Regions from separate parts of the Halomonas piscis genome, predicted to be linked through region 1. Evidence: predicted binding sites of a transcription regulator. Region 1 holds the regulator's gene; each other region holds the start of a gene.

Region 1 (7,669 bases):
GCAACGCTTGGCTACCCGCCGTGCCCGGGCTACATCATGGTCTCCAATCCCCAGTGGCGGGGCAGCGTCAGCGAGTGGCAGGCGCGCATCGTGCGCTGGGTAGCCGCCCGGGACGGCGACAGCCTGATGAAGCTTGCCATCATGCTGGACGCCCACGCCGTGGCTGGTAACGCCGCGCTGCTCGATCGCGTGCGCGAGACGCTGTTCGACCACTGCGCCGACGACGAGCTGCTGCTGTCCTACTTTGCCCGGGCGGCGCTGCGCTTCTCGACGCCGCTGACGCTATTCGGCTCGCTGAAAAAGCCCCAGCACGGCATCGATATCAAGAAAGGCGGTATCTTCCCCATTGTTCACGGCGTGCGCACCATGGCGCTGGAGCGGCGCATCAAGGCCACCTCGACCTTTGCCCGGCTGGATGCGCTGGTGGAGGACGGCCGGCTGAAGCGCCGCTTTGCCGACGACGTCGGCGAGGCGCTGGCGCTGTTCAGCGAGCTCAGGCTCAAAGGCCAGCTGGCGGAGGAAGAAAGCAGCGGTCAGGGCCGCGACCGGGTGGTGGTGCAGGCGCTGTCGTCCCTTGAGCGCGATTTGCTGCGCGAATCGCTGCATATTGTCAAGGACCTCAAGCAGCGGCTGTCGCACCGCTATCACCTGGAGTACGCCTGAACGGCCGCCAGTGTTGGTGGGCAGGCGCCGGGTATTGCTACAATAGCGGCCATTGATTTCGCGTCGTGGCGCCGCCTGCGCCACTCGCCGCCCATTTACCACCAACACGCGCAGATTCCCCATGTCGCATTCCGATCCCGTGCAAGCCCATGACCCCGCAGCTTCCGCCGCTTTCGAAGGCAGCGCGTCGGTAGACGACGTGCGCCGCAAGCGCGACTTCAACAAGCTGCAAAAACGTCTGCGCCGCCAGACCGGCAACGCCATCATCGACTATCGCATGATCGAAGAGGGCGACAGGGTGATGGTGTGCCTGTCCGGCGGCAAGGACAGCTACACCATGCTGGACATGCTGCGCAGCCTCCAGCGCAACGCGCCGGTACGCTTTTCGCTGGTGGCGGTCAATCTCGACCAGAAGCAGCCGGGCTTTCCCGAGCACGTGCTCCCCGACTACCTGGACGGCCTCGGCGTGGACTACCACATTCTCGAGCGCGACACCTACTCGGTAGTGAAGGAGAAAACCCCCGAGGGCAAGTCGACCTGCGCGCTGTGCTCGCGGCTGCGCCGGGGCTCGCTTTACGGCTTTGCCGAGGAAATCGGCGCCACCAAGATCGCCCTTGGCCACCACCGCGAAGACATCCTGGAGACGTTGTTTCTCAACATGTTCTTCGGCGGCAGCCTCAAGGCCATGCCGCCCAAGCTTCTGTCCGACGATGCCAAGAACATCGTCATCCGCCCGCTCGCCTACTGCAAGGAAGCGGATATCGCCGAGTTTGCCCGGCAGATGGAATACCCCATCATCCCCTGCAACCTGTGCGGCTCCCAGCCCAACATGCAGCGTCAGAACGTCAAGGCCATGCTCGACGACTGGGACAAGAACCATCCCGGCCGGCTGGAAAGCATGTTCAAGGCGGTGACCAACGTCGCCCCGTCCCAGCTTGCCGACCGTACGCTGTTTGACTTCGAACACTTGGAAGCCGAGCAGGAAAAAGCGCTTGCCGGGCGCATCCAGGCGCTCAACGTGGGCTAGGGGTGGCGCCTGGCCGACTATGAGTGTGGGAGCGCAATTCATTGCGCGAAGGCGGTGTCGGGGCAGTTTCTTCGCGGACTGAAGTCCGCTCCCACAAACCCATGCCCCTTGTTTTGTTGTCCAGCGGCTTGAGGGGGTATCAATACTGTCTCAGGAAGACGTGGCTTCCTGGGCTTCTTCTTCGGCCAGCGTCAGCAGGCGCTGCATTCCCAGAATATTCACTTCGCGGCCGGAGACGGCCACCAGCTCCTGGGTCTGGAAGCGACTCAGGATGCGGCTGACGGTTTCCACCGCCAGGCCCAGGTAGTTGCCGATATCGGCCCGGGACATGGAGAGCCGGAAGCTGTAGGGCGAGTAGCCCCGGCGGCGAAAACGATCGGACAGCGTGATCAGAAAGCTGGCCATGCGCTGGTCGGCGGTCTTGCGCGATAAAAGGCGCATCATGCGGCGGTCGTCGCGCAACTCCTTGCTCATGCTGCGATACAGCTGCAAACGAAGCTCCGGAAGCTCTTCTGAAAGCAGGTCGAGGCGGTCGAAGGGGATCTCGCAGACGGTGGTGGTCTCCAGAGCGATGGCGCTACCCGGGTAGCTCGTTTCGTCGATGCCGTCGAGCCCGACCAGTTCGCTTGGCAGGTAGAAGTTGGTGAGCTGGTCGTTGCCGCCGCCTTCGATGGCGACCTGTTTGAGGCTGCCCGACCGTACGGCAAAGACGCTGGTAAACGTATCGCCCTGGCGAAACAGCGGCTCGCCTTTTTTCAGCGGCGCGCGCCGCCGAATGATGGCGTCGAACTGGTCCATGTCGTCAAGCTCGAGGGCAAGCGGCAGGCACAGCGAGCTCAGGCTGCAGGTTTGGCAGCGGGTTTCGTGGAGCAGGGGGCGCCGACGGCTGAGTGGTTCCGGCATGCAGTCCTCCGTGAAGTAGGTCACGGCGCTATTATGGAAGCAAGCGCGGGTGGCCCACAAGCCGCCAGTGACGCTTTGCCGCTAGCGCGGCGCGTCGAACGCTCGGGCCAGCCGGTGGAGCACCAGCCGGCCGTCGGCCGTGGCGCTGAGCATATCGCCGCGCCGCTCGATCAGCCCTGCGTGCCGGCCGTCGCCCAGCCTGGCGAGCGCCGCGGCAAAATAGCGCGGCGCGTCAATGTTGAAATGCCGGCCCAGGGCAGCAAGATCCAGCCGGGCGTCGCACATCAGCCGTTCGATGGCGGCGCGGCGAATGCGCGCATCGCGGCCAAGATGCAGGCCGCGCGCGGTGGCCAGGCGGCCGCTATCCAGGGCGTCGGCGTAGTCGCTCAGCCGGGCGGCGTTCTGCGCGTAGACGTCATCGATGCGCGACACCGCCGACACCCCAAGGCCCAGCAGATCGCAGTGCCCGTGGGTGGTATAGCCCTGGAGGCCGCGCCCCAGCCTTTCCTGCCGGGCGGCTACGGCCAGGCTATCGTCCGGTCGGGCAAAGTGGTCCATGCCGATATGCACATAGCCTGCCTGGCAAAGCCGGTCGGCGGCCAGCTGCAGCATGGCCAGACGATCGGCCGCGGCGGGCAGCCGGTCGTTTTCACGGCGCTGCTGGAGCGGCCCTCGCCGGAGGCGGTAGCCATAGCTCTGGGCATGGTCCTGGGCAGGGTTCTGGGCATGGTTTTGGGCATGGTCCTGCAGGCTGATACGCGCCGGGTTCAGCTCGATGACGTCGGCCAGGGTGTCGGCGAAGCTTTCGGGCGTCTGGCGGGGCAGGCCGTAGCCGATGGCCAGAGTCAGCGAGCGAAAGCCCAGTCGGTGGGCTTCTTCCATCAGGGTTTCGGTCATGATCCGCGGCTGCTCGCGGCCAAGGGCCTGCTGCACCTCGGGGTTGAAGTCGAGTACTTCCAGGATCAGCCGGTTGAAGCCCAGCACCTGCAGGTGGCGCAGAGTGAAGACGTCCGCCTCTCGGGGATCGATGTCGATGGCGTAGTCGCGCGCGGGGGATGACGACAGCCCAAAGCGGGCGTCCAGGCGGTCAAACAGATCGCTCATCTGGCCAAGGGTCAGAAACGTCGGCGTGCCACCGCCCCAGTAAAGCTGCTCTACCGGGCGCGTGCGATCCAGATGGCGGGCAGTGAGCACCATTTCCCGATCCAGCCGCGACAGGTAGGGTTCGGCCCGGGAGGTGTCGCGGGTGATGATGTGCGGGCAGGGGCGGTAGCCGCAGCTCTGGCGGCAGAAAGGCACGTGCACGTATAGTGAAAGCCCGCGGCCGCCGGCATTGCTGCGCTCGAGCGCCTGGCAGAGATCGTCGCCGCCGAAGGCGTCGTGAAACGCTTCGACCTCGGGGTAGAGGTGGTAGCTCGGGCCGCCGGCGCCGTGGTGGTAGCGAAGGGCGTCCCGGCGGGCAGCAGACAGCGCTGCGGCATCGAAAGGCAAGGGGGCAGCGCTGGCCATGGCAGACAACTCCGGTGGGGAAAACGCAAGAATGATGCTGCTATCCTAGCGCCGGGCCGGAGGGCAGGAGTTGAGCTGTATCAATTAAGCGCTGGACATTTCCGCCATCGTGGCCATCTGGTACGTCGACCACAGCTGCCACAGGGCAAAGCCGATAATCAGCAGGGCGGCGACGGTGCGGGTCGCCGGGTGGCGAATCAAGGCGCTTAGCTGGCGGGCGGCAAAGCCGGTGGCCAGAAGGGCGGGCAGCGTGCCCAGGCCGAAAGCCCCCATGAGCAGCGCCCCGCGGCCCGGGTCGGCCATGGCCAGGCTCCAGGCGAGCATGGAGTAGACCAGCCCGCAGGGCAGCCAGCCCCAGACCGCGCCCAGGGCAAACGCCTGGGGCAGCTTGACCACCGGCATCAGCCGCCGGCCAAAAGGTTCGATGTAGCGCCAGAAGCGTCGGCCCACGGCCTCGACCTTTAAAAGCCCCTTCCACCAGTTGGCGATGTAAAGCGCCATCAGGATCAGCATCACTGCGGCGAATACCTGCAGCGCCAGACGCGCCGCCGGGGCAATTGAGAGCACCGTGCCCAGGGTGGCCACCAGCGCGCCGGCGATCATGTAGCTGGAGATCCGCCCCAGGTTGTAGCTCAGCAGCAGCCCGGAAAGCCTGGCCGGGTGGCGCATGCTGGGCGGGACGGCAAAGGTCAGCGCGCTCATGATGCCGCCGCACATGCCGATGCAGTGAGCCCCGCCCATCAAACCGAAGACGAAGGCCGCCAGCACCGGCGGCAGGTCAAGGCCCGTGGGGTTCATTCCGGCTCGTCCTCCTGGCGCTGCTGGCGCCGCTCGCGGGCGGCCTCGGCGTTTTGCCGGCGGCGCTCGCGCTCTTCCGGCGTCAGGTCGTTTTCGTCCTCGTCAAAGAGGATGCGATACGCCGGGCCTTCCAGGTCGTCGAACTGGTTGTTTTTCACCGCCCAGAAAAACGCCCAGACGGCAATGCTTACAAACAGCAGCGAGAGGGGAATCAGCAGATAGAGAATTGTCATGCGGCCACCGGTGACGGAGAAGGGGCTTGGGGCGCCGGCCGGGTTTTCCAGCGTGTCAGGCGCAGGGCATTGCCCACCACCACCAGCGAACTTGCCGACATGCCGATGGCGGCAAGCCAGGGGGGCACCACGCCAATGGCGGCCAGGGGCAGCGCTGCGGCGTTGTAGCATACCGACCAGACCATGTTCTGGCGCATGATACGCCTTGTCGCCCGGGAGACTTCAACCGCCTCGGCAATGCGTAAAAGCCGGGGGCTGAGCAGTACGGCATCGGCCCGGGTGCGGGCAAGGTCGGTGGCGCCGTTCATGGCAATGGCGACGTCGGCGCCGGCCAGCACCGGCACGTCGTTGATGCCGTCGCCCACCATGGCCACGGTTTCGCCCTCGGCCTGCAGCGCCTGAATGCGCTCGAGCTTGTCTTCCGGGCTTTGCCCGGCGTGCCAGGTGGCGATGCCAAGCGCGGCGGCAAGCTCGCTTACCGCCGCCGCAGTATCGCCGGAGAGCAGCTCGACCTCGAGCCCGCGGGCTTTCAGCGCGGCCACGGTATCGGCGGCGTCTTCCCGCACGGCGTCGTGAAGCCGGAACCAGGCCCGGGGGGCGCCGTCTTCGGCAAGCAGCAGCCACTGGCCGTTGTCCGGCGCGGCGGGGGCCCGCTCGCCGGCAGCAAAGCCGGGTTTACCCAGCCGCCAGCGCTGCCCGTCGAGCCAGCCTTCGAGCCCCTGGCCGGTGACGCTTTTGATCTCGTGCGCGCTGAGCGTGGCGTCGCGGAAAGGCGCAAACGCCCGGGCGATGGGGTGCTCCGATCGGGCCTCGAGCGCGGCGCCGAGCGCCCGGGCGCGCTCGGCGGAGAGGCCCTCGGCGAGCACCTGGGTATCCATAAGCTGCATTTCGCCCCGGGTGAGGGTGCCGGTCTTGTCGAAAATGACCCGGTGCGCCGCGGAAAGGGTTTCCAGCGCGTCGGCCCGGGTGACCAGCACGCCGCGCCGGCGCAGCTGGCCGTGACCGGCGGTAAGCGCGGTGGGGGTGGCCAGCGCCAGGGCGCAGGGGCAGGTGACCACCAGTACGGAAAGCATCACCCAGAGCACCCGCGAGGGGTCGATAAACCACCAGACCGCGGCGACCGCCGCGGCGATCATCAGCAGGCGCAGAACGAACACGTGCGCCATGCGCGCGGCCATTTGCGCAAGCCTCGGGCGGCTGGCAAAGGCGCGGTCGGTGAGGTCGAGTATGCCCGCGACCCGGGCGTTGGCGCCGGCACGGGTAACCCGGATCACCAGCGGGTTTTCCGTGTTCTGGCTGCCGCCGACGACGGTCTGGCCGACGCGGCGGGTAACCGGCAGGTACTCGCCGGTGAGCATGGACTCGTCAAGGCTTGACTCCCCCTGTTCGATGACGCCGTCGGCGGGGACATCGTGGCCGGGCTTGATCAGCACCCGGTCGCCTTCGGCCAGGCGGTTGGCGGGCACGATGCGCTCGCTGTCGTCGTCCTCGAGCCGGGTGGCCGAGGTGGGTAGCACGCCGCTCAGGGCGTTGCCGCTCTGGCCGTTGCGGCGCCGGGCCCGGGCTTCGATATAGCGGCTGAACAGCAGGAAAAAGGCGAACATCGCCACCGAGTCGAAATACAGCTCGCCTTCGCCGGTGAGCACCGCCCAGGCGCTCGCCAGGTAGGCGCCGCCGATGGCGATGGATACCGGCACGTCCATGCCCAGCACTCGGGTACTGAGGTCGCGCCAGGCGTTCTTGAAAAACGGCTGGGCGGAAAACAGCACCACCGGAGTGGCAAGGGCAAACGACAGCCAGTGAAACAGCGCGTAGAAGTCGGCGGAGATGCCCTCTTCTCCGGCTATGTAAATGGGGATGGAAAACATCATCACCTGCATCATGCCCACGGCGGCGACGATCAGCCGGCGAATGGTCATGCGCTCTTCGTGCTGCAGGCGCTTTTGCGCCTGGTCCGGCTTGTAGGGCTGGGCGGTATAGCCGATGGCGGCCATTTCCGCCAGCAGCCGGGAGAGCTTGACGCGCTGGGTGTCCCAGGCCACGCGCAGGCGGTGGTGGGTCAGATTGACCGCGCTCGACGTCACGCCCTCCAGCGCGTTGAGCCGGTGTTCGATCAGCCAGGCGCAGGCCGCGCAGGTAATGCCGTCCACGGCCAGAGTGGCGTGGACGCGGCCGTCGTCTTCGGGGTGGACGAAGCCCGCCTGCAGCTCGGGATCGTCGAATACCGCCCAGGTCTCGGCTTTGGCCGTTTTCTGCTCGTCGGGGCGCTCGGGAAGCTCGGTGCGAAAGCGGTAGTAGCTTTCCAGCCCCCCTTCGACGATGGCGTGGGCCACGGCTTCGCAGCCGGGACAGCACAGCGGGTGTTTCTCGTCGTCAAGCTCGATATACCAGGGTGCCCTGTCGGGCACCGGGTTGCCGCAGTGATAGCACGCAGTGGGTGCGGTGGTGGGCATTAGCTCTCCGGGCGCTCTGCGGGCTTCTCCGCGCGACCTCCCGGGTGCAGCTCGATGCTGTCTTCGGTGGGGAAGCGGGCTTC
Region 2 (7,669 bases), 540 kb from region 1:
CCGGGTAGCAACGCTAGGGGATCTGTATCTCTGGGCGCGCGAGCCGTATTTTCTGGGGCCTGCCGAGCCGATATCGCCGGCGCCCGCGGTCGGTGTACCGGCAGACGATGACAAGGCCCGGTCACGCAGGCCCTTACCCGGCGAGCAGGCGCTGGATGGCATTCTGCCGGGAGAGCCGGAAGCTGCTGACGTGCTGCCCGCTCCCGGGGAGTGAGCTCTGGGCGGTCTTTAACGCCGCGCCTTGCGCTTTTGCATCCCGTAAAGCTCGCGGATCAGCCGGCGGCAGCCTTTCATGCAGTCTTCGATGATCGGCTCTATCGGATCGGGTAGCGGATGGGTAAAAAGCGTCGACAGCGCCTGCATCAGCACCCTTTCCTGCTCCAATAGCTCGTTGATCAGCACCTGGCTGTCGTTGCCGACAAAGCTTTTCAGCCGGCTCCACAGCCAGAGGAAGTCATCGCGCTCGACGTCGGCATCCCGAGGCAGCATTTTCAGATGCTTGCGCGCCAGGCTCTGCAGGCTGTGCATCTGCTTCAGGCGCTCTTCGTACAGGGGTTTCAGGCTTTCGCGCAGCGAGGGCCGCAGGCGTTCGATATTATCCTGAAAATAGTCGATGCTGTCGGCCAGCGCTTCCAGTACGCTGTCCATCGCCACCTGGCGATTATCGAGAAACATGAGCGTCTACCTCCTTCGGTGACGCAGATTGTGGCGGCGGCGGCGCGGTTTTGCCACCCCTCCGCCGATTTATTTTTCACCTGCCATATCAGCCCTTTGGCCGTGGCGGTGCCTTGCGCCGCGGGGCGGCATTCTTTTCGATGTGTTCGATGATCAGCCCGGCGATATCCTGGCCGGTGGCGCTCTCGATGCCGCGCAGCCCCGGGGAAGAGTTGACTTCCATGATGACAGGCCCGTGATGGGCGCGCAAAAGATCCACGCCGGCCACGCGCAGCCCCATGGCCCTGGCGGCGCGAATGGCCGTGGAGCGCTCCTCGGGCGTAATGCGGATCACGCTGGCGCTGCCGCCGCGGTGCAGGTTGGAGCGGAACTCGCCCTCGGCGGCCTGGCGCTTCATGGCGGCGACGACCTTGTCGCCAATCACGAAACAGCGGATGTCGGCCCCCTTGGCCTCCCGGATGTATTCCTGCACCATGATGTTGGCTTTCATGCCCATGAAGGCCTGGATGACCGACTCCGCTGCCTGATTGGTTTCCGCCAGCACCACGCCGATCCCCTGGGTGCCCTCCAAAAGCTTGATCACCAGCGGTGCGCCCTTGACCATGGTAATGAGGTCGGGAATATCGTCGGGGGAATGGGCAAAGCCGGTGACCGGCAGACCCAGCCCCTTGCGCGAGAGCAGCTGTAGCGAACGCAGCTTGTCCCGGGAGCGGGCAATGGCCACGGAATCGTTGAGCACATAGGTGCCCATCATTTCGAACTGGCGCAGCACGGCGCAGCCGTAAAAGGTCACCGATGAGCCGATGCGCGGAATCACGGCGTCGAACGGCTCGACGTTTTCTCCCCGATAATGGATGGTGGGACGGTGCGAGGCGATGCTCATATAGCAGCGCAGCGTGTCCAGTACCCGGGGTTTGTGCCCGCGTGCTTCGGCGGCTTCCACCAGGCGCTGGGTAGAGTACAGGCGGCGATTACGCGATAGCAGGGCAATACGCATGAGAAACTCCAGGCTGGTGAGGGACAAGCCGCTGTGGCGCTAGGGCTCGCCGTGTAAAAAAGAGGCGCCGGGGGCAACCAGCAGCCGGCGCATGGCCCGGCGCCCGAGCAGCATGGGGTGGCGCATCTGGCGGCGGTCGGTCAGCGTCAGCTCCACCGGAAACGCCAGCTCACCCAGCTGCAGCACGGTGCGGATCACGTAGCGGTATTCGGCCTGGCCGTTGGAACTGGTGATCCGGCGCCGGTCGTGCAGCGGCAGCGTCAGCTGCCGGGCCGGCGTGTCCTGTCCGCCGCTGCGGGTGACAAAGCGTACCCAGGGAAGCCCGTCGTCGTCATCGAATACCTCGATGTCTTCGGCGTGCAGTGCCGAGGTGCGCGCACCGGTGTCGGCCTTGCAGCACAAGTATAGGTCGAGTTCCGGCAGCGTGACCATTTCACGCCGGCCGATGATGGCCTTGGCCTGATAGGGCAGTTCTCTCACAGTGTCGTCTCCTTCACCATCGAATCTCCCTGGTCAAGCAGCGTGGCCGTGCCGTCATGCCGGCGTTGCCCGCCAGGGTGCCGGGGCGGCAGCGGCGCTCAGGCGTTGCCGGTGAGCGCATTCAGCCGCGCATGAAGACGGGAGCCTTCCGGCGCATCGCGCAGCAGCGTAATGACCGGCAGCCGCAGACGGGGAATCAGGGCCAGATCGCGCACGACGGCGCCAAAGTCGACGCGCGGGTTCTCGGCCAGGCGCGCCAGAAAGGCCGGCAGGCGCTCGCCGTCTTCCAGCAGCGGCCAGCCGCGGCCGGCCATGGCGGCCAGGGTATCCGGGCCGCAGGCAGCGGTATCGGCCAGCAGGGTGGTATACCAGGCGCCGGCCTGGGTGTCCCGGCTGCTGCCGACGGCGCGGATGCAGGCGCAAAAGGTTTCCACGTCCCCCTGGTTCGCCGCCGCTTCGCCCCGCTGGCAAAGCGCGGCAACCAGCGCCGGGGCCAGCGGACGGTGTTCCAGACAGTGGCAAAGCGTGCGCAGCACCTGTACAGGCAGCGTTTCAAGCGCTTGCGCCAGGCTATGCTGGCGGGTTTCGTCCAGGCGCATGGCGTAATCGGCAAGGCCCTGGAGGCCGAGGGACTCCCAGTCGCCGTGGCGGCCTTCAATGAAGGCTTTCACGCCGGCCAGATATTGGCTTGGCGGGCGGTCGGCATCCCGCGTGGCACGGGCGTTGAGTACTGCCTGGAAGGTCGTATCGGGGGTAAAGGCCAGCGGGTTGTCGTGCATCAGATGCTCGACGGCGTCGCCGTTTTCCCCGCCACCCCGATGGGCATCGCGGCCCAGAGTTTCCAGCAGGCGCTGCAGAAACGCATCCCGCCGAGCCGGCGACAGATAGCCCTGTTCGTCCAGCGGCAGGCTTAAAAACCAGATGGCGGGATCGGGCATGTTGCCCAGGCGAAACACCGCCGCCAGGCGCGCCTGCCCTTGCCAGGGCTCGGGCCAGGGAACGCTGCCGTGTTCGAAGGCGGCCAGGGTATCGCGCGGGCAGGGCGTCACCCGCCGGCCCATGTGGTAAAGAGCGAGGGCAGCCCCGCTACGGGTAAAAAAGTCGTCCAGGGTTTGAATCGGCTGCATGGCATCCTTCCGCATTGCAAGCCTGCACTTTACCTTGCCGCTCGGCGGGTGTCAGCCGTTGGCGATAAAACGCTGGGTCGGGCGGCATTGTTCAAAAACTGATCAGCGGCATCTCGCGCCCGGGAAATCGAGCGCTGCGCGATCTTTCCAGAGCTTATCCACAGCGTCTTTCAGGTTTTCTGTGAATCGGCGAGCGATCCCGGTAGCCTCGAAGCTTTATCCACCGTTACATCGGCGGCGCATGGCGTGGCACCGGGTGTCGACGCTTGGCAGCGTCGGTCTGCGCTGGGACAATGCGCGGCTTCCCTTGTATGGTTGCCGCTATCGTCCTTTCCTTACCTGAAGAGTCCTTTACATGAAGACACGACAAGAGCTTGAGCAGGCGCTGGAAGCGCTGGAAGCCACGCTGAAAACCGCCGGCTTGTGGCGAGTGGAGACGCCGACACCGGCGGCGTTTGCCAGCCGGCAGCCGTTTTGTATAGATACCATGTCCCTGCCGCAGTGGCTGCGCTTCGTGTTTGTCGCGCGGCTGCGCGGACTCCTTGAAGAGGGCGCTGCGCTGCCGGAAAAGTGCGAGGTGGCGCCAGCGGTGAAGGCCTATCTGCAGCAGGAAGGCGTGCGGGCCAGCGATCAGCTGCTGGTGGTACAGAGCGTCGAGCGGGTCGACGCCGTCATCAACCAGGCCTGAGCCCGGCTAAAAAAGCGCTGCCCGAGGGGCAGCGCCAGTGTGTGGGGAGAGCGGCACAAAAAGGAACATCGCTCTTGGGAGTTAGCCTCTAGTACTACAACTCTCGCCGCTGCCGTGGTCGTTCATGCATTACCGCCTGGACCGGCTGCCGACAGCAGCATTGCCAAGCTCGGTACTGGTGCTGTCGCCCCTCAACAACAGGCATTGTGACTTGTTCAGTTTCTACCGTAGTGCTGGGGGCACGTCGATTGGAAGGAGGCAGGGGAAATGATCGCCGAGATGCCGTGTGCTATCTCGGCGATGGGCAAGAAGCCGTATTCCTGGTGGCAACTTGTTGACGCCTGACCGGGTCACTGTCCCGCGCAATGATCGCAGCAGTAGGTCTTGCCATCGCGATCGGTACCGTGACCGACGATTCGGCAGCCACAAGTTGCGCAGCTCGGCGCGAGCTTGGTAATGGCGCATTCAAAGGAATCGAAGGTATAGGTCTGTCCTTCCAGGGTAAGCGTAAAGGATTTGTCGTAATCGTTGCCGCAAAGATCGCAGGTTGCCATGGTATTGACTCCTTTTACCTGTAACGCGATATCAGGACGTGATTCGAAACGAGAACGTTTTTTGAATCTCCTCACTATTTGAACCTAACAGAGAATACGGATTTTTCCAGGGTGCGTTGACGCTTCACATCGAAAGCCACGGAAGCGCAGATGCCATGGCCGCAGCGACCTTTTAATGTTTTTCCAATGTATCAAATCGCCAGGCAATCGCGCCTTCGACCGCCATGCGTAAGCCGGGCTTGTCATCGAGGGTTTCTTGAAGCAACACCGTCTTCCGCTTTGATCAGTGCGTATCAGTCGACGTGAGTTGGGGCATCGCGGGCTCGTGTCGTGCTGGTGTAAGAACCTCAACAATACGAGCCTGCTCTTTTCTTCGCTGGGCAGCACGAAACGTCAACGGCCCCTAGAAACGGTAGCTGATGCCGCCCATGACCACCACCGGATCAATTTCTACGGTACCGGCATCCGCACCGGCCACCTTGGCGTCGGTATCGATATCGATATACCAGGCAGCGGCGTTCATGGCCCAGTGTTCGTCGATCAGTACGTCGATGCCGAGCTGTCCGGCCGCGCCCCAGGAGTCATCCAGATCCAGCGAAGCGCCGGGTACGTCGACCTCCTCGTCGGAAAAGTGGGTGTAGTTGACCCCCGCGCCGATGTAGGGCTGAACCCGGGCCGGCGTGCCGCCCAGCGGATAGTATTGCAGCGTCAAGGTGGGTGGCAGGTGCTTGGTCTCGCCGTTGACCGCGCCGTCGGCAATGCTGATGTCGTGCTTGAACGGCTGGGCGGCCAGCAGCTCCAGGCCCAGTTTGTCGTGGAAGCGATAACCCAGGGTGAAGGCGAAGCCGGTGTCGTCGTCGACATCGACGCCAAGGCCTGTCATGCCCAGGGCATGGATGTCGCCGTTGTCACTTTTCGGCGATACCTTGGCGACGCCGACGCGGGTGTAGAGATCACCGGCGCCGTAGGCGAACGCCTGGGTGCTGGCGGTAAAGGCAGCAGCGGCAACGCCGGCGGCAAGCAGAGCAGGAAGAACAGTGTGGCGCATGGTGTCATCACTCCAGTGGTTGGGGTTAGCGGCAGGCAGCATTTGCCGTTGATCACTGGTAGCAGTGTAAAAGCCCGGAACCCGTCAATTATTGATCCAGCGCAAGTGGTACTGCTCTTTTACCTCCAAAGACATAGTCAATGCTACTTACAAAGTGAAAAGGCTCCCGCAGGAGCCTTTCATCACGCTGGGCGTTAGCCCGGGTTTTTAGCGCGCGATATGCTGGTACTCGCCGGCATCGGCGGTTGCGCGGCTCACCGCCAGAATGGCGATGAAGGAGGCGATAAAGCCGGGGATGATTTCATAAATGCCGGGGCCGCCCATGAAGCTTGCGTTCCAGCCCAGCGCAATCCACGCCATGACGGTCACGGCACCCACGATCATGCCGGCGATGGCGCCGGCGCCGTTGGTCCGCGACCACATCAGCGACAGGATGATGAGCGGCCCGAAGGCGGCACCAAAGCCCGCCCAGGCGTTACTCACCAGCCCGAGCACCTGGGAGTCCGGGTTCGACGCAATGGTGGCGGCGACCAGCCCCACGATGACCACGCTTAGCCGGCCGATGTTGACGGCTTCCTTTTCCGTGGCTTCCTTGCGCAGAAAGAGGCGGTAGAAATCTTCGGTCAGCGAGGAGGAGGCCACCAGCAGCTGGCTGGAAATGGTGCTCATGATGGCGGCAAGCAGCGCCGCATAGAGAAAGCCGGTGATCAGCGGATGAAACAGCAGCTCAGCGAGGATGATAAAGATGGTTTCCGGATCCTCGACGTCCATGCCGTTGCGGACGGCATAGGCACGGCCGAGCACGGCCATGGAGCCCGCCCCGAACAGCGAGATGAACATCCAGCTCATGCCGATATTGCGCGCCGTGGGCACGTCTTTCAGACGGCGGATGGCCATGAAGCGGACAATGATGTGCGGCTGGCCGAAATAGCCAAGCCCCCAGGTGACCGCCGAGAGCCAGCCGATGAAGGTCAGCCCGTCCGTCCACGAGAGCAGGGTGGGATCGGTTTCGTTGAGGACTTCCGAAGCCTGGGAGAGCCCGCCGCCGCCTTCGCCATAGAGCACGACCAGCGGCATGATGACCACCGCCAGCATCATGATGCAGCCCTGCACGAAGTCCGTCATGCTCACCGCCAGAAAGCCGCCGACCACGGAATAGGCCAGCACGATGCCAAGCGTAATGACGATGCCGGCGGAGTAGTCGCTCATCCCGCCGATATTGATGACGTCGGTAAAGGCGCTTTCGAACAGCTTGCCGCCCGCCACCAGGCCCGAGGCCGTGTAAACCGCGAAAAACACCACGATCACGATGGCCGACACGGTCCGCAGCGGTATGGCCCGGGTGGGAAAGCGGTTGGCCAGAAACTGGGGGATGGTGATGGCGTTGCCGTAGTGCACCGTCTGTTCGCGAAGGCGCGGCGCGACCAGAATCCAGTTGGCAAAAGCCCCCACGAACAGCCCGATCCCGATCCAGGCCGACGCAAAGCCCGAGACGAACATGGCCCCGGGCAGCCCCAGGAGCAGCCAGCCGCTCATGTCTGACGCGCCGGCGGAGAGCGCGGCCACCGGCGGACTCAGGGAACGGCCGCCGAGTATGTAGCCTTCCGAGGTGGACGTTGAGGCGCGCATGGCATAAAAGCCGATGCCCAGCATGAGCGCGAAATACGTAAACAGGCTGATCCAGACGCCAATAGCCATGAGACCTTCTCCTTTCTTGCTTGTTGTGTCGTTATTCTAGTCGTTTCCCATGGCCAGCAGAGAAGCGTTGCCGCCAAGGGCCGCGGTATTGTTGGTCACGGTTTTTTCCGAGGCAAAGCGCTGCAGGTAGTTGGGACCGCCGGCCTTGGGGCCGGTGCCCGAAAGCCCCTGGCCGCCGAACGGCTGCACGCCGACCACCGCGCCGATGATGTTGCGATTGATATAGACGTTGCCGGCGCGGATTCGGCGCGCCACGTCCTCGGCGAAGGTGGCGTTGCGGCTGTGGACGCCAAAGGTCAGCCCGTACCCCCGCGCGTTGATGGCGTCGATGACCTGGTCCAGCTCGTCGGCTTGATAGCGCACGATATGCAGAACAGGGCCGAACTTTTCGCTTGCCAGCGC
Region 3 (7,669 bases), 790 kb from region 1:
GATCACTACGCTGACAGACAAGGAGAATAAATTTAGAGATAAGATAGAGATGAGGTGGGTTCATGAAAATTATTTTATTAGTAATATTCTTATTGATTGTTTTTTCTTGTTTCCTTTACGACCTAAACCACCTCCCCAATAAAAGTAGTAAAGGTGGTGGCAGTAAAAATGGCGGAGGCACGGGTGCTGTTACCACAGGTGCTGGCGGCGTAGGTGTGGGTGTCGGCAGCGCAGGTGCCGGCGGTGCAGGTGGTTGTGGTGGTGGCGCAGGTGGTGGCAATGGAGGAGGGTGTTAAACCTGAGGAATCCCCATGAAATGGGTAATAAAATCAGCATGATAGGATTGAAAAAGCCTGCATGAGTCATGCATGTTGTGAGTTACGACACACAACAACATGCGAAGGAGACCCATGCAGGCCCCTCGATTCTTGCATAACTTGCTGACGTCTTCACTCTCCGTGATCCATGCCAAGCGGCTACAGACCGTCCTCGATACCGTTGGCGCTCTGCTGGGCGAGCGACGTCTGGGATTAACGGCCATTGGCCGTGCGTTGCCGAGCTCGACGGATGCCAAGCACGCCATCAAACGAGTCGATCGACTATTAGGCAACCCTCACCTTCATCAGGAACGACCGCTGTTCTATTGGCTCATGGCCTCGCTGCTAATCGGCCATACAACGCGCCCACTGATTCTGGTGGACTGGTCGCCGATTGATGACCGCGGCAGGCATTTCCTGCTGCGTGCGGCGGTGCCCTTCGCCGGGCGATCGCTGCCCATCTTCGAGAAGGTTCATCACAAGGAAGGATGCCCATACTGTGAAGCCTATCTGCTGGATGCGCTGGCAAGGATCCTGCCCGACAAGGCCACGCCGATCCTGGTGACCGATGCCGGCTTTCGTAACCCGTGGTTTCGGGCCGTTGAAGCGCGCGGCTGGTATATCGTTGGACGGGTCCGTCAGCCCGCCCGTTACCAGGCGTCAGGCGAAGCATGGCAACCCGTGAAGACCCTGTTTCAACACGCGACATCGGAACCGCAGGCGTGGGGCTCCGTCCGGATCGCCGAAAACCATCCGTTCCGCGCTCAGATGGTGCTCTATTATCGACCGCCACGGGGACGTAAGCATCGCAATAAACAAGGCCGGATCTCTCGGGACGGCGGCAGCCGGACGATCGCCCGGCGTCAGCAGGAGCCCTGGGTGCTGGTCAGCAATCTGCCGGACCGCTCAACGCTGGCGAATAAAGTGGTAACGATCTACCGACAGCGCATGCAGATTGAGGAAGGGTTCCGCGATGTCAAAAGTCCCTTGTTCGGGCTGGGCTTCGGCATGCATCAGTCTCGCCAGGGCAAGCGCATCGAGGTCCTGCTGCTGATCGCCATGTTGGCGAACGTGGCCATGATGGTGGCCGGCCTGGATGTCCGAGCCCGGGGGCAACAGCGGCGCTATCAGAGCAACAGTATCCGGCACCGGAGCGTGCTTTCCGTGTGGCGCCTGGGCTTGGAATGTCTTCGTCGTCATCAACCCGACGCCGTGCCTTGGCCTGCTTGGACAACCCTCCGAGCACGACTTCGCGAGGAAGTCAGGGAGCAGAGCCTATGCGGCGAGTAGCAACATATTCGTGGGGATTCGTCAGGTGTTAAACCCTGAACTCAGGTTGACACATAAGGCCACTCCACATTGCCGTGCGCCTGCGCCACGGTTTAGCAGACTAAGGGGTGTAAATAGCGTACGGAGACACTGCCAGAGCGAACGACGCCGCCCAGACCCCTGACACGCAGCGGCCAAGGAAAACAAAGCACCGGGGAAATGGCTCTCCTGGGAAGACTCCACCAGGCGGGCAAGGAGGCATGATGGAGCTGGATACCGTGTTACGGGCCCTGCTGTGTGTCAGCCCCGTGATCGCAGGGGTGGTATTGGTGATCTACGCCCGTTCGCTTACTGGCGTTAACGGGTTCGACGACCTCAGTCAGAGCGATACTAAACACCGCGCTGAACAAGGCGATGCCCAAGCGCAGAACAATTTTGGCGCCATGTACCTCAACGGCAGGGGCGTTTTTCCTCGGAACACCACTAAAGCTGCTGAGTGGTTCCGCCAAGCCGCGGAACAGGGCCTTGCCTCCGCGCAGCACAATCTGGGCGTCATGTACCACAACGGCATAGGAGTTCCCCAAGACTACACCCAGGCTGCTGAGTGGTTCCGCCAGGCCGCGGAACAGGACTTTGCCGCCGCGCAGTACAATCTAGCCGTCATGTACGACAAAGGCAGGGGCATCCCCCAGGACGACACCCAAGCCGTCGAGTGGTACCACCAGGCGGCGGAACAGGGTTTTGCCGGCGCGCAGCACAATTTGGGCGTCATGTACGTCAACGGCAGGGGCGTCACCCAGGACGACACCCAAGCTGTCAAGTGGTACCGCCAGGCCGCGGAACAGGGCATTGCCGACGCGCAGCACAACCTGGGCATTATGTACCTCAAAGGCGAGGGTGTTTCCCAGGACGATACTCAAGCCGCTGAATGGACTCGCCAGGCCGCGGAACAGGGCATTATCGAGGCGCAATTCGGTCTCGGCTTGTTATATGGCGAAGGCAGGGGCGTTCCCCAGAACTACACTCAAGCCATCAAGTGGTTCTTCCGGGCGCAGCGGAACAGGGCCTTGCAGAAGCTCAAAAAAATCCTGACATGAGGGACGACCAGGATCAGAGCCTGGTTTTCCAGCATTTTCTCGGCGCTGCTGTCCCAGCGATCCGTGGTGGAGACGATCAGCCACTTGCTGAAAATGACAGTAACGGCGAGCAGGCGTCGAAAGAGGCTCCGCAACCGAACTAAACCACTCCTTCGCGCAGCTCCAGGTGTTGAAAGGCAGGCTGCAGGCGATGCACGAGATCGTGCAGCTCGGCAGTCGTCGGGGCCGTTGTCACCGGTTGAGTGTAGGCTTCTTCCAGACACTGCTGAGGGCGTGCCATCTGGATAGCATAATGCGTCACTCCCTGCGCCGACAGCGATAGGGCCAAATCGCGTAGCGATGCCAGGGTCCAGTCGCGCCAGTGGACGGTCGTGCGGCACTCGAAGGCGACATCGCTGGCCAGTAGCTGGGCCAGACTCTCCCGATGGGCAGCAGCCATACCGCGTCGGCCGACAATGACGTCGAAGTTTTCGGCGCTACCCTTCACGTCCAGCCCCACCCAGTCGAGCCAGGGCAGCAGCGCCTTCAGGCGCCGGGGATAAACGCCGGCAGTGTGCAACCCGACCCTGAAGCCCAGGGCGCGAACCCGCGCGGCGGCCAGCGGCAAATCAGCATGCAGCATAGGCTCGCCGCCGCTGAACACGACGCCTTCCAGCAAGCCACGGCGCCTGTCAAGGAAGGCCTCGATCTCCGCCCACTCATCGGGCTTGGCCTTTCTCGGTTCGAGCATCTGCGGGTTATGACAGTAGCCGCAGCGCAAGGGGCAGCCCTGCAGGAAAACCACGCAGGCGAGGTGGTCGGGATAGTCCAGGGTGGTCATGGGTGTCAGGCCGGCCACAGGCAACTGCGGCCGACGGGATTCAATGGGGGACATAGCGGCAAATTCCGACCGGACGCCCGCAGGCGTCCGGCGTGGTGGTGGGTTTAACGGGTGGTGGCGTGCTCCCGGAAGTGGCAGCGCTCGTAGTGTTCGGACTGCTTGCCGTGGTTGAACTGGCTGACCGGGCGGTGATAGCCCATCACCCGAGTCCAGATTTCGCAGCGCTGACGCTGTTCGGTGGGCAGGGTTTCGGTGGAGTGGTTCATGAAAAGCTCCTCTTTACGATGATGACCCGTTCACGGGTCGGCAATGCCTAAGGCCGGGGTATCGGCCTGGGAGGCGCGCTGTGCCAGAAGGGCGTCGTCGCACTTCGGGCAGAACTCGTGTTCGCCGGCCAGATAGCCGTGCACCGGACAGATCGAGAAGGTCGGCGTCACGGTGAGATAGGGGAGGTGAAAGCTCGATAGAGCGGTGTGGACCAGCTTCCTGCAGGCGCTGGCCGAAGAGAGCCGCTCGCGCATGTAGAGATGCAGCACGGTGCCGCCGGTATAGCGCGTCTGCAGCGGATCCTGGTGGATCAGCGCCTCGAAGGGATCGTCGGTATGGCCTACCGGCAGCTGGCTGGAGTTGGTGTAGTAAGGCGCCTGGGCCGTCCCGGCCTGCAGAATACCGGGAAAGCGCTTGGCGTCCTCCTTGGCGAAACGGTAGGTGGTCCCCTCGGCCGGGGTTGCCTCCAGGTTGTAGAGGTGACCGGTGCTCTCCTGGAACTCACGCATCCGCTCACGCACATGCTCCAACACCTCGACCGCCAGCTGCTGTCCCTCAGGGTCGGCGATATCGTAGTAATCGTCGCTGATATTGCGCGCCATCTCGTTGAGGCCGTTTACCCCCAGGGTCGAGAAATGATTGTGCAGCGTGCCCAGGTAGCGTTGGCTGTAGGGATAAAGGCCGCCGTCCATCCACTTCTGGATGCATTCGCGCTTGATCTCCAGGCTGTCGCGGCCCAGCTCGAGCAGCCGGTCCAGCTCGGCATAGAGCCCCGCCCGGTCACCGGCAAAGCGGTGGCCCAGGCGTGCGCAGTTGATCGTCACCACGCCCAGCGAGCCGGTCTGCTCGGCGCTGCCGAACAGGCCGTTGCCGCGCTTGAACAGCTCGCTGAGATCCAGCTGCAGCCGGCAGCACATGGAACGCACCATGTGCGGCTCCAGGTCCGAGTTGAGGAAGTTCTGGAAGTACGGCAGGCCGTACTTGGCGGTTAGCGCAAAGAGCCGCTCGGCGTTGTCGCTGTGCCAGTCGAAGTCGTGCGTGATGTTGTAGGTGGGGATCGGAAAGGTGAACGTCCGGCCGCGGCAGTCCCCTGCCTCCATCACCTCCAGATAGGCGCGGTTGAGCAGGTCCATCTCGGCCTGCAGCTCGCCGTAGGTGAAGGGTTGCTCCTGGCCGCTGATGACCGGCACCTGGTCGCGCAGGTCCGCCGGGCAGACCCAGTCGAAGGTCAGATTGGTGAACGGCGTCTGGCTGCCCCAGCGCGAGGGCACGTTGAGGTTGTAGATGAACTCCTGCACCGCCTGCTTCACTGCCGGGTAGTCGAGCCGGTCGAGGCGCACGAAGGGCGCCAGATAGGTGTCGAAAGAGCTGAACGCCTGGGCGCCGGCCCACTCATTCTGCAAGGTGCCGAGGAAATTGACCATCTGCCCCAGGGCACTGGAAAGGTGCCGGGGCGGCGCGCTCTCTGCCCGGCCCGGCACGCCATTGAAGCCTTCGGTCAGCAGGGTGCGCAGCGACCAGCCGGCGCAGTAGCCGCTGAGCATATCCAGATCGTGGATATGCAGGTCGCCCTCGCGATGGGCGTCGCCCACCGCGGCGGGGTAGACCTCGTCCAGCCAGTAGTTGGCGATCAGCTTGCCCGAGGCGTTGAGAATCAGCCCGCCCAGGGAATAGCCCTGATTGGCGTTGGCATTGACGCGCCAGTCGGCGCGCTGCAGATATTCATTGATCGTCGATGCCACCCCGACGGTACCAGGCTGCGGGCTTTCCATGGAGCACTCCTTCACTGACCGGATTTCTATATATGGTATCAAGCATAAACAAAAACACCATATGTTGTGCCTATGGAGTCTAGGTACTTCCCGGCGGCAAAAAAATGATCCAGGTCATTAATAGGCGGGTGAGAGGGATTCGCACTTCTTGCCTGCCTGTCAGAAACCATCCCGGCAGTCCTTCGGACGGGCGCGCCGTTCTGCTTGCGCTGGCAACCTATGGGAAGCGAGTCCCGGAGTCTCTGGAACGTTTGCACGACGAGTTTGCCCAGTGATCATTATCGGGAGACGATTGCGCTAGCTCATCGGGTGAGGCATCCGGTGTGCAGCGGATTTGTTAACGAAACGTGTCAGCAGACCTCTGCACGATCCTCGAAATTGTTCAGAACTCCTGTGCACGATGCAGACTGTCCGGGAAACACTCGGCTATCGGACACCCGCACAGGTGTTTCTGGGAGAATACTCAGGAGCCTTGGATACTGCAGGTGCTGCGCTTATTGTTTGAATTCAATATCATCTGCTAAAGATGCTATTAAAAAAATGGGTTTAAATACTGAGGAATCCCCATGAAATGGGTAATAAAATCAGCATGATAGGATTGAAAAAGCCTGCATGAGTCATGCATGTTGTGAGTTACGACACACAACAACATGCGAAGGAGACCCATGCAGGCCCCTCGATTCTTGCATAACTTGCTGACGTCTTCACTCTCCGTGATCCATGCCAAGCGGCTACAGACCGTCCTCGATACCGTTGGCGCTCTGCTGGGCGAGCGACGTCTGGGATTAACGGCCATTGGCCGTGCGTTGCCGGGCTCGACGGATGCCAAGCACGCCATCAAACGAGTCGATCGACTATTAGGCAACCCTCACCTTCATCAGGAACGACCGCTGTTCTATTGGCTCATGGCCTCGCTGCTAATCGGCCATACAACGCGCCCACTGATTCTGGTGGACTGGTCGCCGATTGATGACCGCGGCAGGCATTTCCTGCTGCGTGCGGCGGTGCCCTTCGCCGGGCGATCGCTGCCCATCTTCGAGAAGGTTCATCACAAGGAAGGATGCCCATACTGTGAAGCCTATCTGCTGGATGCGCTGGCAAGGATCCTGCCCGACAAGGCCACGCCGATCCTGGTGACCGATGCCGGCTTTCGTAACCCGTGGTTTCGGGCCGTTGAAGCGCGCGGCTGGTATATCGTTGGACGGGTCCGTCAGCCCGCCCGTTACCAGGCGTCAGGCGAAGCATGGCAACCCGTGAAGACCCTGTTTCAACACGCGACATCGGAACCGCAGGCGTGGGGCTCCGTCCGGATCGCCGAAAACCATCCGTTCCGCGCTCAGATGGTGCTCTATTATCGACCGCCACGGGGACGTAAGCATCGCAATAAACAAGGCCGGATCTCTCGGGACGGCGGCAGCCGGACGATCGCCCGGCGTCAGCAGGAGCCCTGGGTGCTGGTCAGCAATCTGCCGGACCGCTCAACGCTGGCGAATAAAGTGGTAACGATCTACCGACAGCGCATGCAGATTGAGGAAGGGTTCCGCGATGTCAAAAGTCCCTTGTTCGGGCTGGGCTTCGGCATGCATCAGTCTCGCCAGGGCAAGCGCATCGAGGTCCTGCTGCTGATCGCCATGTTGGCGAACGTGGCCATGATGGTGGCCGGCCTGGATGTCCGAGCCCGGGGGCAACAGCGGCGCTATCAGAGCAACAGTATCCGGCACCGGAGCGTGCTTTCCGTGTGGCGCCTGGGCTTGGAATGTCTTCGTCGTCATCAACCCGACGCCGTGCCTTGGCCTGCTTGGACAACCCTCCGAGCACGACTTCGCGAGGAAGTCAGGGAGCAGAGCCTATGCGGCGAGTAGCAACATATTCGTGGGGATTCGTCAGGTTTAAATATTTAATTACAATTAACTCAACTTCTCGCATTGCCAATACGCCGGATTTTTATGAGACACTATTGTCTGGAGCCAAAGTTATACCAAATGCCTCCTCCCCAGCTCAAAGATAAAACACGTTGAGTAACGAGCGACTCAAGATATTAGCTGTCGGGTTCCGCGTGATTGACGGCTCTTTTGGGTTCTTCGTCACTTCATGTGGATTGAGTGTGATTCAGCATGCGCCCCACAG
Region 4 (7,669 bases), 120 kb from region 1:
AGTTGCAGTAGTACCAGTGCACCCCGGGCTTGTCCGCGGTGAAGGTGATGCTCGAGGTCTGCTGCGGGCTGATCTCCATGGCAACGCCGTGGTTGACCATGCAGAAGCCGTGGGTCAGGTCCTCGACCTGGTCCAGGTTGGTGATGGTCACCGTGACTTCGTCGCCCTGCTTGACCTTGAACTCGGTCATGCCGAACTGCGGCGCCACCGACGTCATGTAGACGCGCACCTGGTTGCCGTCGCGCACGACCTTGTTGTCGCCTTCCAGGTTGATGCCGTCATCCTCGGCCATTTTCCGCGTGGCGGCAAAGAAGGGGTCGTCCCGTGTCCAGGTGCGGCTGGGGTTGAGCTGGTCGGCGCGCAGCAGGATACAGTCGTGGGGTTCGGCGAAGGCCGGGCCGTCGTGGACCAGCTTCATTTCCTCGCCGGAAATGTCGATCAGCTGGTCGTTTTCCGGGTGCAGCGGGCCCACCGGCAGGAAGCGGTCCTTGGAGAACTTGGACAGCACCACCAGCCACTTGCCGTCGGCGTCCTTGGTTTCGGTGAGGCTGGCGTGGTTGTGCCCGGGCTGGTAGTGCACGTCGAGCTTCTGGCGCAGGTAGTTGACCTCGTCGCCCTGGTAGGCGCGGATGGCGTCTTCGATGTTCCACTTGGCGATCTGGCTGTCGATGAACAGCGTGGTATAGGCGTTGCCGCGGCCGTCAAAGGTGGTGTGCAGCGGCCCCAGGCCCAGCTCGGGCTCGCCGACCACGGCGTCCCGGGGCTCGATGGCGTCATCGAAGACGTCTGCCAGCTTGTCGATGGCGATGATCGAGCAGGTGGGCGAGAGCTTGCCGTTGGCGATGAAGTACTTGCCGTCCGGCGAAGTGTTGAGCCCGTGGGGGTTCTTGGGCACGGGAATATAGCGGGTCAGCCTGGAGCCGTGGCGGCCGTCGACCACCGGCACGTCGGAGTCGCCCAGGGTTTCGTACTCCCCGGCTTTCACCGCGGCCTCGATGGCGTGGACGTCAAACACCACCACCCAGTCGCGCTCAACGCGCATGGTATCCGTCAGGGTCAGGCCTTTCTCCGAGTTGTAGCAGGTGGAAGCGAAGAAGCGGCCGGTATAGTCGGCGTCGGTGTTGTCCAGGTTGCCGTCGACGATGACCTGCCAGGCCATCTCCATGGTTTCGGCATCGATGCCGTTGAACATGGTGTAGTGGTTTTCGGTGTCCTCCATGTTTTCCCCGTCGTTGGGGTGAGGAATGAAAAACTCGGCGTTGGCGAACACGTACTTGGTGTGCGGCACCTTCTGCAGGCGCAGGCCGTGAATCGCCTGGACGTTGGGCACGGTGGTGATCTTGTCCGTCTTCATGATGTCCAGACGAATCCGCGCCACCCGGGTATTGGCCTTGTCGTTGATGAACAGGTACTTGCCGTCGTAGCTGCCGTCGGTCATGGAAATGTGCGGGTGGTGGGCGTCGCCGTTGAAAAACCGCGCCGACTCGCCCAGCACGCGCTTCGACTCGTTGGTAAAGCCCCAGCCGGTGGCGCCGTCCATGTTGAACACCGGGATCCGCATCAGTTCGCGCATCGAGGGAATGCCGAGCACGCGCACTTCGCCGGACTGGCCGCCGCTCCAGAAGCCGTAGTATTCGTCCAGCTCGCCGGGAGCCACTTCGATACCGTTTTCCGCCGCTCTGGACTGGCGGCTGGTCATCAGCGCGCCGGTGCCAAAGCCGCTGGCAAGGCCCGCGCCGGCCACACCGGTCACCGCGCTGTTGCGCAGAAAGTGGCGGCGGCCCAGGTTTTGCACGTCTTGTTTCTTCTCGCTCATGTCTTACTCCTGTTGCAGGGCGGGAATACGCTCCAGTTTGCTTTTTCCGACCTTGGGATCGTGGGTGGCAACGGCGGGCCGGTCTTCGGCCATGCGCGCCGCCTTTTCCCGACGCTTGCGCCGCTTCACCATAGGGGGGCAGCGATGCTCGTCGTGATAGAGAATTTGGCAGTCGAGGCAGTAGTGGCACTCGTTGGCATTGATGTGCCCGTCCGGATGGATGGCGCCGACCTCGCACTCGTGGGCGCAGATCTGGCAGGGGGTGCCGCAGCTGCCGCGGTGGCGCTTGAGCCAGTCGAACAGGCGCAGCCGGGCCGGGATAGCAAGCCCCGCGCCCAGCGGGCACACGTAGCGGCAGTAGAACTTGTGGTTGAAGGCGGAGACCGCTATCAGCCCGATGGCGTAGGCGACAAAGGCCCAGTCGCGCTGGAAGCGCAGAGTGATGGCCGTCTTGAACGGTTCGACCTCGGCGTAGCGCTCGGCGGCGCCCAGCGAATGCAGCGATACCGCAAACAGCACCAGCAGAATCAGATATTTGATGGCCCAGAGGCGCTCGTGCAGGCCGAAGGGGACTTCGATCTGCTTGACCTTGAGCTTGCGCGCGGCCTGGTTGACCAGGTCCTGCAGCGCGCCGAAGGGGCACAGCCAGCCGCAGAACACGCCCCGGCCCCAGAGCAGCAGAGTGACCGCCACGAACGACCAGAGAATGAACATCATCGGGTCGATGAGAAACGAGCCCCAGCTGAAGTCGGTGATCAGGGCATGGGTAAAGGTGAGGATGTTGACCACCGACAGCTGGGCCAGCGCGTACCAGCCGATGAACAGCAGCGTGTAGAACTTGAACCCCAGCCGCAGCGGGTTGAGGATACGCGGGTGGCGCGCGAGCACGTCCTGGAACAGCATGATGCCGGTGAGCACCACAAGCCCGGCGCCCAGCACGCCGATCTGGAACGCCTTGTCGCGCCAGACCTGCACCCAGATGGCTTCTTCCTTCGGCGGCTCGGGGCGCTCGACATAGGCCTCGGGGATCGAGTAGTCGGCGTTGAAGCGGACAAACTCGGTATCCAGCGGGCCGGAGGCGCGGCGCACCAGCAGCGAGAGCTGCCAGGGGGCGCCGGGGTCAAAGGCGGCGTCTTCGCGGACGATGAAGATATCGCGTTCGCTGAAGGCCGGAGCGCCGTCGATGGCGAGATCGCCCAGGCGGATGTGATCGCTGTCGTGAAAGCTGATGGAGCTGCCGTGCTGGGCGAGCTCGACGCGGTCAAAAATGCCGCCGCGCACGTAGCCCGATCCCTTGAACGAGTAGTCGCCGCGGCCCATCAGCGCCACGGCGTGTTCGCCGGGCTCAAGTTCGGCCATCAGCGATTCGTAGCCGCTGTCGCCGAGCAGGTTGCGTCCGGCCATGGGCGCGTTCAGGTAGGTATAAAAAAGCTCGATGAAGGTTTTGTCGGCGGGCTGCGGCGTGTGCATGTAGTCTTCCGCCGGAGTGCCGACAAAGGCCTCGTCGACCTCGCCGTGGGTCAGGTGAAGGCGGCGAATCGTGCCGTCCCCGACCAGGGTTTGCCAGTCGGCCGAGTCATATACGTCGTCAAGCACCTTTGCCGGCGGCATGGCCGCGGGGTCGGCAATCAGCCCCTGGTCGGCGGCCACCAGGCGGGCGGCGCGCATGATGGTGTCGCCGGCGACGATCACCGTGACCGTGGCGCCGGAGACGGCGTCCAGCTCGCCGCCGACCTTGAGATGGTCGTTGACATGGGCGCCGATGTGCTTGTCGGCAAAGTTTTCCAGCTTCGACTCGGGGATACCCACCAGCATGATCGGCTCATCGTGGCCAAGGACATCGGTCTGGGTGATTTGCCCCTCGGTGTCGATGCCCACCAGCAGGTTGATGGGCTTGCCCGAGTAGGCGGGAATAGGGGCTACGTCGACGGTCTCGAAGGCGTAGCCGAGCAGGGTGTCGTCCTGCATCACGCGGCTGACCGGCCACTGGGAGTCGGCCGGCTCCAGCCGGTTGGCCGAGGGAAACCCCGCCTTGATGTCGGATAGTTCGACGGCCTGGCTTGCCGTCGCAATGAGCAGCAGGCCGGCGGCGATGAGCCAGGCGCAAAGGGCGCGTAGCCGGCAGGCGGGGCGGTGCATGAGATCCTCCTCGGGTAGAGAGCCTGGATACGGCAAGTGGCAGCCTGGGGTTACAGCGTGGGTTCGAGCATGTAGTCCACGGCGGCCTTGACCTCGTCGTCGCTCAGGCTGACCTGGCCGCCTTTGGGCGGCATGGCCTGAAAGCCGTTGATGGCGTGGTCGTACAGGGTGTCGATGCCTTTTTCCTGACGCGGCGCCCAGGCGTCGGCATCGCCGCGCCGGCGGCCCCGGTCATGTGGCAGGCCATGCAGGCCTGGTTATAGGTGGCTTCGCCGTCGGCCTGGGCGGCGGTGGCGGTGAGGACAAAGGCCAGGGGAAGCAGCGTTGCGGTGAGCAGTTTCATAACGGGTATTCCTTATGCATCTTTTTGGGGAGAAAAATACTGGTATCGCGGTAGCCGGGTCGGGGGCTGCCCGAATGCGTGGCTCTAGATTAGAACGCCCGGGCAGAAGAGACGTTGACGTGGGTCACTTTTTTCGCCGGCTACTCCCTTAAAATACGGCCGTTGCTCCCAAGGAGGTAGCCCCCTGGCCGCGTGGCATTCGGTCGCATAACGCCGGGCGCCCGAACGGGTAGCCTCGCTTTCGCAGAGGCGCTATGTTGGGCGGCACAGATTCGAGAGCGCAAAGACGAAAAGGGCCTTGATGCTATGCAGGACGAGCTGTTGTTTGATCGCGCACTGGTGGAAAAGTACGACCGCCCGGGGCCGCGCTATACCTCCTATCCCACCGCACCGCAGTTTCATGCGGCCTTTGCCGAGGACGACTACCGCGCCGCCGCGGCGCGCAGCAACGCCGCCGACAACCCCAAGCCGCTGTCGGCCTACGTGCATATCCCGTTCTGCGAAAGCCTTTGCTACTACTGCGCGTGCAACAAGATCATTACCCACAACCGCGAGCGGGCGGCGGAGTACCTCGAGTGGCTCAAGGATGAGATCCGCCTGCAGGGCGAGCTGTTTGACGACAGCCGGCGCATGACCCAGCTGCACCTGGGCGGCGGCACGCCGACGTATCTAAGCAACGACCAGCTCGCCGAGCTGATGGCCGTGCTGGACGACGCCTTCCACTTCGCCGCGCCCGAAGAGCGCGAGTTTTCCCTGGAGGTCGATCCGCGCACCGTCACCGCCGAGCAGATTCACGAGCTGCGCGCCCTGGGGTTCAACCGCCTGAGCTTCGGCGTGCAGGACTTCGACCCGGACGTGCAAAAGGCCGTGAACCGGGTGCAGAGCGAAGAGCAGGTGGTGGGGCTGATGCAGGCCGCCCGCGATGCCGGATACGCGTCGATCAGCGTGGATCTGATCTACGGTCTGCCGTTGCAGACCGTGGCCAGCTTCGACGCCACCCTCGAGAAGATCATCGCGCTCAGGCCCGATCGCATCGCCACCTACAGCTACGCCCACCTGCCGTCGCTGTTCAAGGCTCAGCGGCTGATCCGCGACGAGGACATGCCGCCGCCGGAGCGCAAGCTCGAGCTTCTTGAGCTGATCATCCAGCGGCTGATCGCGGCGGGCTATGTCTATATCGGCATGGATCACTTCGCCCTGCCCGACGACGAGCTGGCGCTGGCCCGGGACAACGGTACCCTGCAGCGCAACTTCCAGGGCTACTCCACCCACGCCGACTGCGACCTGATCGGCCTGGGAGTCACCGCCATCGGCAAGGTGGACGACACCTACAGCCAGAACGTCAAGGAAACCGCCCAGTACCAGCACCGGCTGGAAAGCGGCCGGCTGCCGGTGATGCGCGGCTATCGGCTAAGCGACGACGACCGCCTGCGCCGGGACGTGATCAGCACCCTGATGTGCCACGGCGAGCTCGACTTTGACGCCGTGAGCGCCGCCCACGGGATCGATTTCACGCGCTACTTTGCCGATGCCCTGGCATCGCTCGAGGAGATGCAGGCCGACGGCTTGGTCGAGGTCGGCGAGCGCCGGCTTGACGTACTGCCCGCCGGGCAGCTGATGATGCGCAACCTCGCCATGGCCTTCGATGCCTACCTGAATCCCGCCGAGGCGCGCTATTCGCGCACGGTGTAAAGCGCTTTCAAGGAGCCTGCATGTCTGCTTTGCCGTTTGCCCACCTAGTGTCCGCCACCGAGCGCCTGCCTTCGCCGGCGCGCCTGATCGCCTTGCTGGATCCGCAGGTGCCGCTCGCGCTCAAGCGCCGGGTGGTCGAGCCGCTGCTCAACCGCACCTTTGCCGAGCCTCTGGCCGAGGGCGAGTTCGACGCCCTGGAAGGGCGGCGGGTCACTTTGGAGGTGGAAGACCTGGGCGTTCGGCTGACGCTTGCGCTCGATGACGCGCGCTTTGCTCTGAGCCGGGAAGAAGGCGAAGCCACCATTCGCGGCGGCTGGCGGGAGTTCCTGTGCCTGGCCGCCCGGCGGGAAGACCCGGACGCCATGTTCTTTCAGCGCCGGCTGATGATCGAAGGCGACACCGAGCTTGGGCTCACGGTGAAAAACCTCCTCGACGGGCTCGAGGAGGGGCTGAGCGAAGGGCGGCTGGGCGCCGTACTGCGTCAGCTGGACACGTTCGCGGCCCGGGTGTAGTCCATGCCCGGGCGGCCGTGCCAGTAGCCGTCGCAGATCTCGGCGTCTACCAGGGAAAGCGGGTCAGGGGCGGCCAGCTCGCCGCGCCGGGCACGGTCAAAGTCCGCCACTACCCTGGCCATGCCTTCCGCCCGGGGGCTCAGGCGGGCAACGCCTGCGCCTGAGGCGGCAATCGAGGCGACTTCATGGCGCAGGTCCTGGCAGGCGCCGGAGAGCGTCTGAATGCCGTTCAGCGTAAATACGTCCTGGGTTTCCTGGGAGCGCAGCGCCATGCCTTCCGGGTGCTTCTGGCAGACAAACTGACAGCGGTCCTTGGGCTTTTGGTAGCGCCGGGCGGTAAAGCAGCGCGACGACCAGGCCAGCGGCAGGTGGCCGTAGGCGAACACTTCGCATTCGGCGGCCAGGCCCTGCTCGCGGCAGTCGGCCACCAGCCGGGTGACGTCCTTTCCCGACATCTCCACCGGCGCGTTGAAGCGCCTCATTCCCGCCCGCTCCAGCACGCCGATGGCCGCGGTGTTGTACAGGTTGAGCGCCGCACCGCCGACGAACCCAAGCCCGGCCGCCGCGCAGCGCTGTACCGCGCTCTGGTCGTTGGCTTCCACGGTGAACTCGCCGTTGTCGCACAGCTTGCGCAGATCGCGCAGGTCGGCCTCGGACTCGATCAGCGTCTGGCTCGAGAGCACCACTTCCTTGCCGCTCTGGGCAAGCTCCCGGCCTATTCCCAGCCAGTCGTCGAGCTTCATATCCCGCCGGCGCGAGCATACCGACTCGCCGAGATAGACGATATCCGCCGGCCAGTCGGCGGCGTCGCGGTAAAACTGCGCGTAATGTTCCCGGGTCCAGTAGAACAAGACCGGCCCCAGCGCCAGCCGCAGCGATGAGACAGAGCTATCAGCCATGACAATCTCCCGTTTTCAAAGAGCTATTTCCAGCGGCGCTCGTAGGCGCCCAGGGTGGTGGTAGTGCCTTCGGATATTTCGCCGAGCCCGGCGATCCAGGCGGGGTCTGGATGAAAGCGTCCGGGGGCGGTGTCCAGCCGGTCGATGGCCTCGCGCCAGATACCGGCCACCTTCGATACGTAGGCCGGGCTTCTTTGCCGACCTTCGATCTTCACCGCGCTGATATTCAGCTCGGCCAGCTCGGGCAAAAGCTCCAGGGTATTCAGGC

What was found. Region 1 encodes FNR, which switches genes on or off when oxygen is low (the NO sensors DNR and NnrR bind a similar motif). Its sites were predicted from a motif close to TTGATNTANATCAA; they were not measured.
Region 2: P1P91_RS09910 (OmpW/AlkL family protein) is a predicted target of FNR. The motif match lies at 5,661-5,674, and genes of this name have one in related genera.
Region 3: P1P91_RS01055 (ribonucleoside triphosphate reductase) is a predicted target of FNR. The motif match lies at 5,647-5,660, and genes of this name have one in related genera.
Region 4: hemN (oxygen-independent coproporphyrinogen III oxidase) is a predicted target of FNR. The motif match lies at 4,413-4,426, and genes of this name have one in related genera.

Annotation. Positions count from the first base shown of each region.
Region 1 is NZ_CP119391.1:2,657,330-2,664,998, reverse strand. It holds gene P1P91_RS12535 (DUF294 nucleotidyltransferase-like domain-containing protein) at 1-663, shown strand, start outside; gene ttcA (tRNA 2-thiocytidine(32) synthetase TtcA) at 785-1,690, shown strand; gene fnr (fumarate/nitrate reduction transcriptional regulator Fnr) at 1,841-2,593, opposite strand; gene hemN (oxygen-independent coproporphyrinogen III oxidase) at 2,675-4,102, opposite strand; gene P1P91_RS12515 (sulfite exporter TauE/SafE family protein) at 4,187-4,900, opposite strand; gene ccoS (cbb3-type cytochrome oxidase assembly protein CcoS) at 4,897-5,133, opposite strand; gene P1P91_RS12505 (heavy metal translocating P-type ATPase) at 5,130-7,586, opposite strand; gene P1P91_RS12500 (FixH family protein) at 7,586-7,669, opposite strand, start outside.
Region 2 is NZ_CP119391.1:2,121,165-2,128,833, reverse strand. It holds gene P1P91_RS09945 (SanA/YdcF family protein) at 1-214, shown strand, start outside; gene P1P91_RS09940 (hypothetical protein) at 229-675, opposite strand; gene rimK (30S ribosomal protein S6--L-glutamate ligase) at 764-1,672, opposite strand; gene P1P91_RS09930 (ATP-dependent zinc protease family protein) at 1,712-2,152, opposite strand; gene P1P91_RS09925 (DUF3549 family protein) at 2,251-3,279, opposite strand; gene P1P91_RS09920 (YqcC family protein) at 3,635-3,967, shown strand; gene P1P91_RS09915 (hypothetical protein) at 4,318-4,521, opposite strand; gene P1P91_RS09910 (OmpW/AlkL family protein) at 4,925-5,569, opposite strand; gene putP (sodium/proline symporter PutP) at 5,777-7,267, opposite strand; gene putA (bifunctional proline dehydrogenase/L-glutamate gamma-semialdehyde dehydrogenase PutA) at 7,304-7,669, opposite strand, start outside.
Region 3 is NZ_CP119391.1:221,868-229,536, forward strand. It holds gene P1P91_RS01025 (hypothetical protein) at 63-296, shown strand; gene P1P91_RS01030 (IS4 family transposase) at 411-1,607, shown strand; gene P1P91_RS01035 (tetratricopeptide repeat protein) at 1,847-2,683, shown strand; gene P1P91_RS01040 (hypothetical protein) at 2,680-2,826, shown strand; gene P1P91_RS01045 (anaerobic ribonucleoside-triphosphate reductase activating protein) at 2,823-3,557, opposite strand; gene nrdD (anaerobic ribonucleoside-triphosphate reductase) at 3,608-3,769, opposite strand; gene P1P91_RS01055 (ribonucleoside triphosphate reductase) at 3,800-5,542, opposite strand; gene P1P91_RS01060 (IS4 family transposase) at 6,208-7,404, shown strand; partial or broken gene P1P91_RS01065 (ISL3 family transposase) at 7,632-7,669, opposite strand, start outside.
Region 4 is NZ_CP119391.1:2,532,330-2,539,998, reverse strand. It holds gene nosZ (TAT-dependent nitrous-oxide reductase) at 1-1,816, opposite strand, end outside; gene nosR (transcriptional regulator NosR) at 1,820-3,955, opposite strand; partial or broken gene P1P91_RS15135 (c-type cytochrome) at 4,006-4,190, opposite strand; gene hemN (oxygen-independent coproporphyrinogen III oxidase) at 4,605-5,990, shown strand; gene ubiT (ubiquinone anaerobic biosynthesis accessory factor UbiT) at 6,011-6,502, shown strand; gene P1P91_RS11860 (U32 family peptidase) at 6,472-7,401, opposite strand; gene ubiU (ubiquinone anaerobic biosynthesis protein UbiU) at 7,425-7,669, opposite strand, start outside.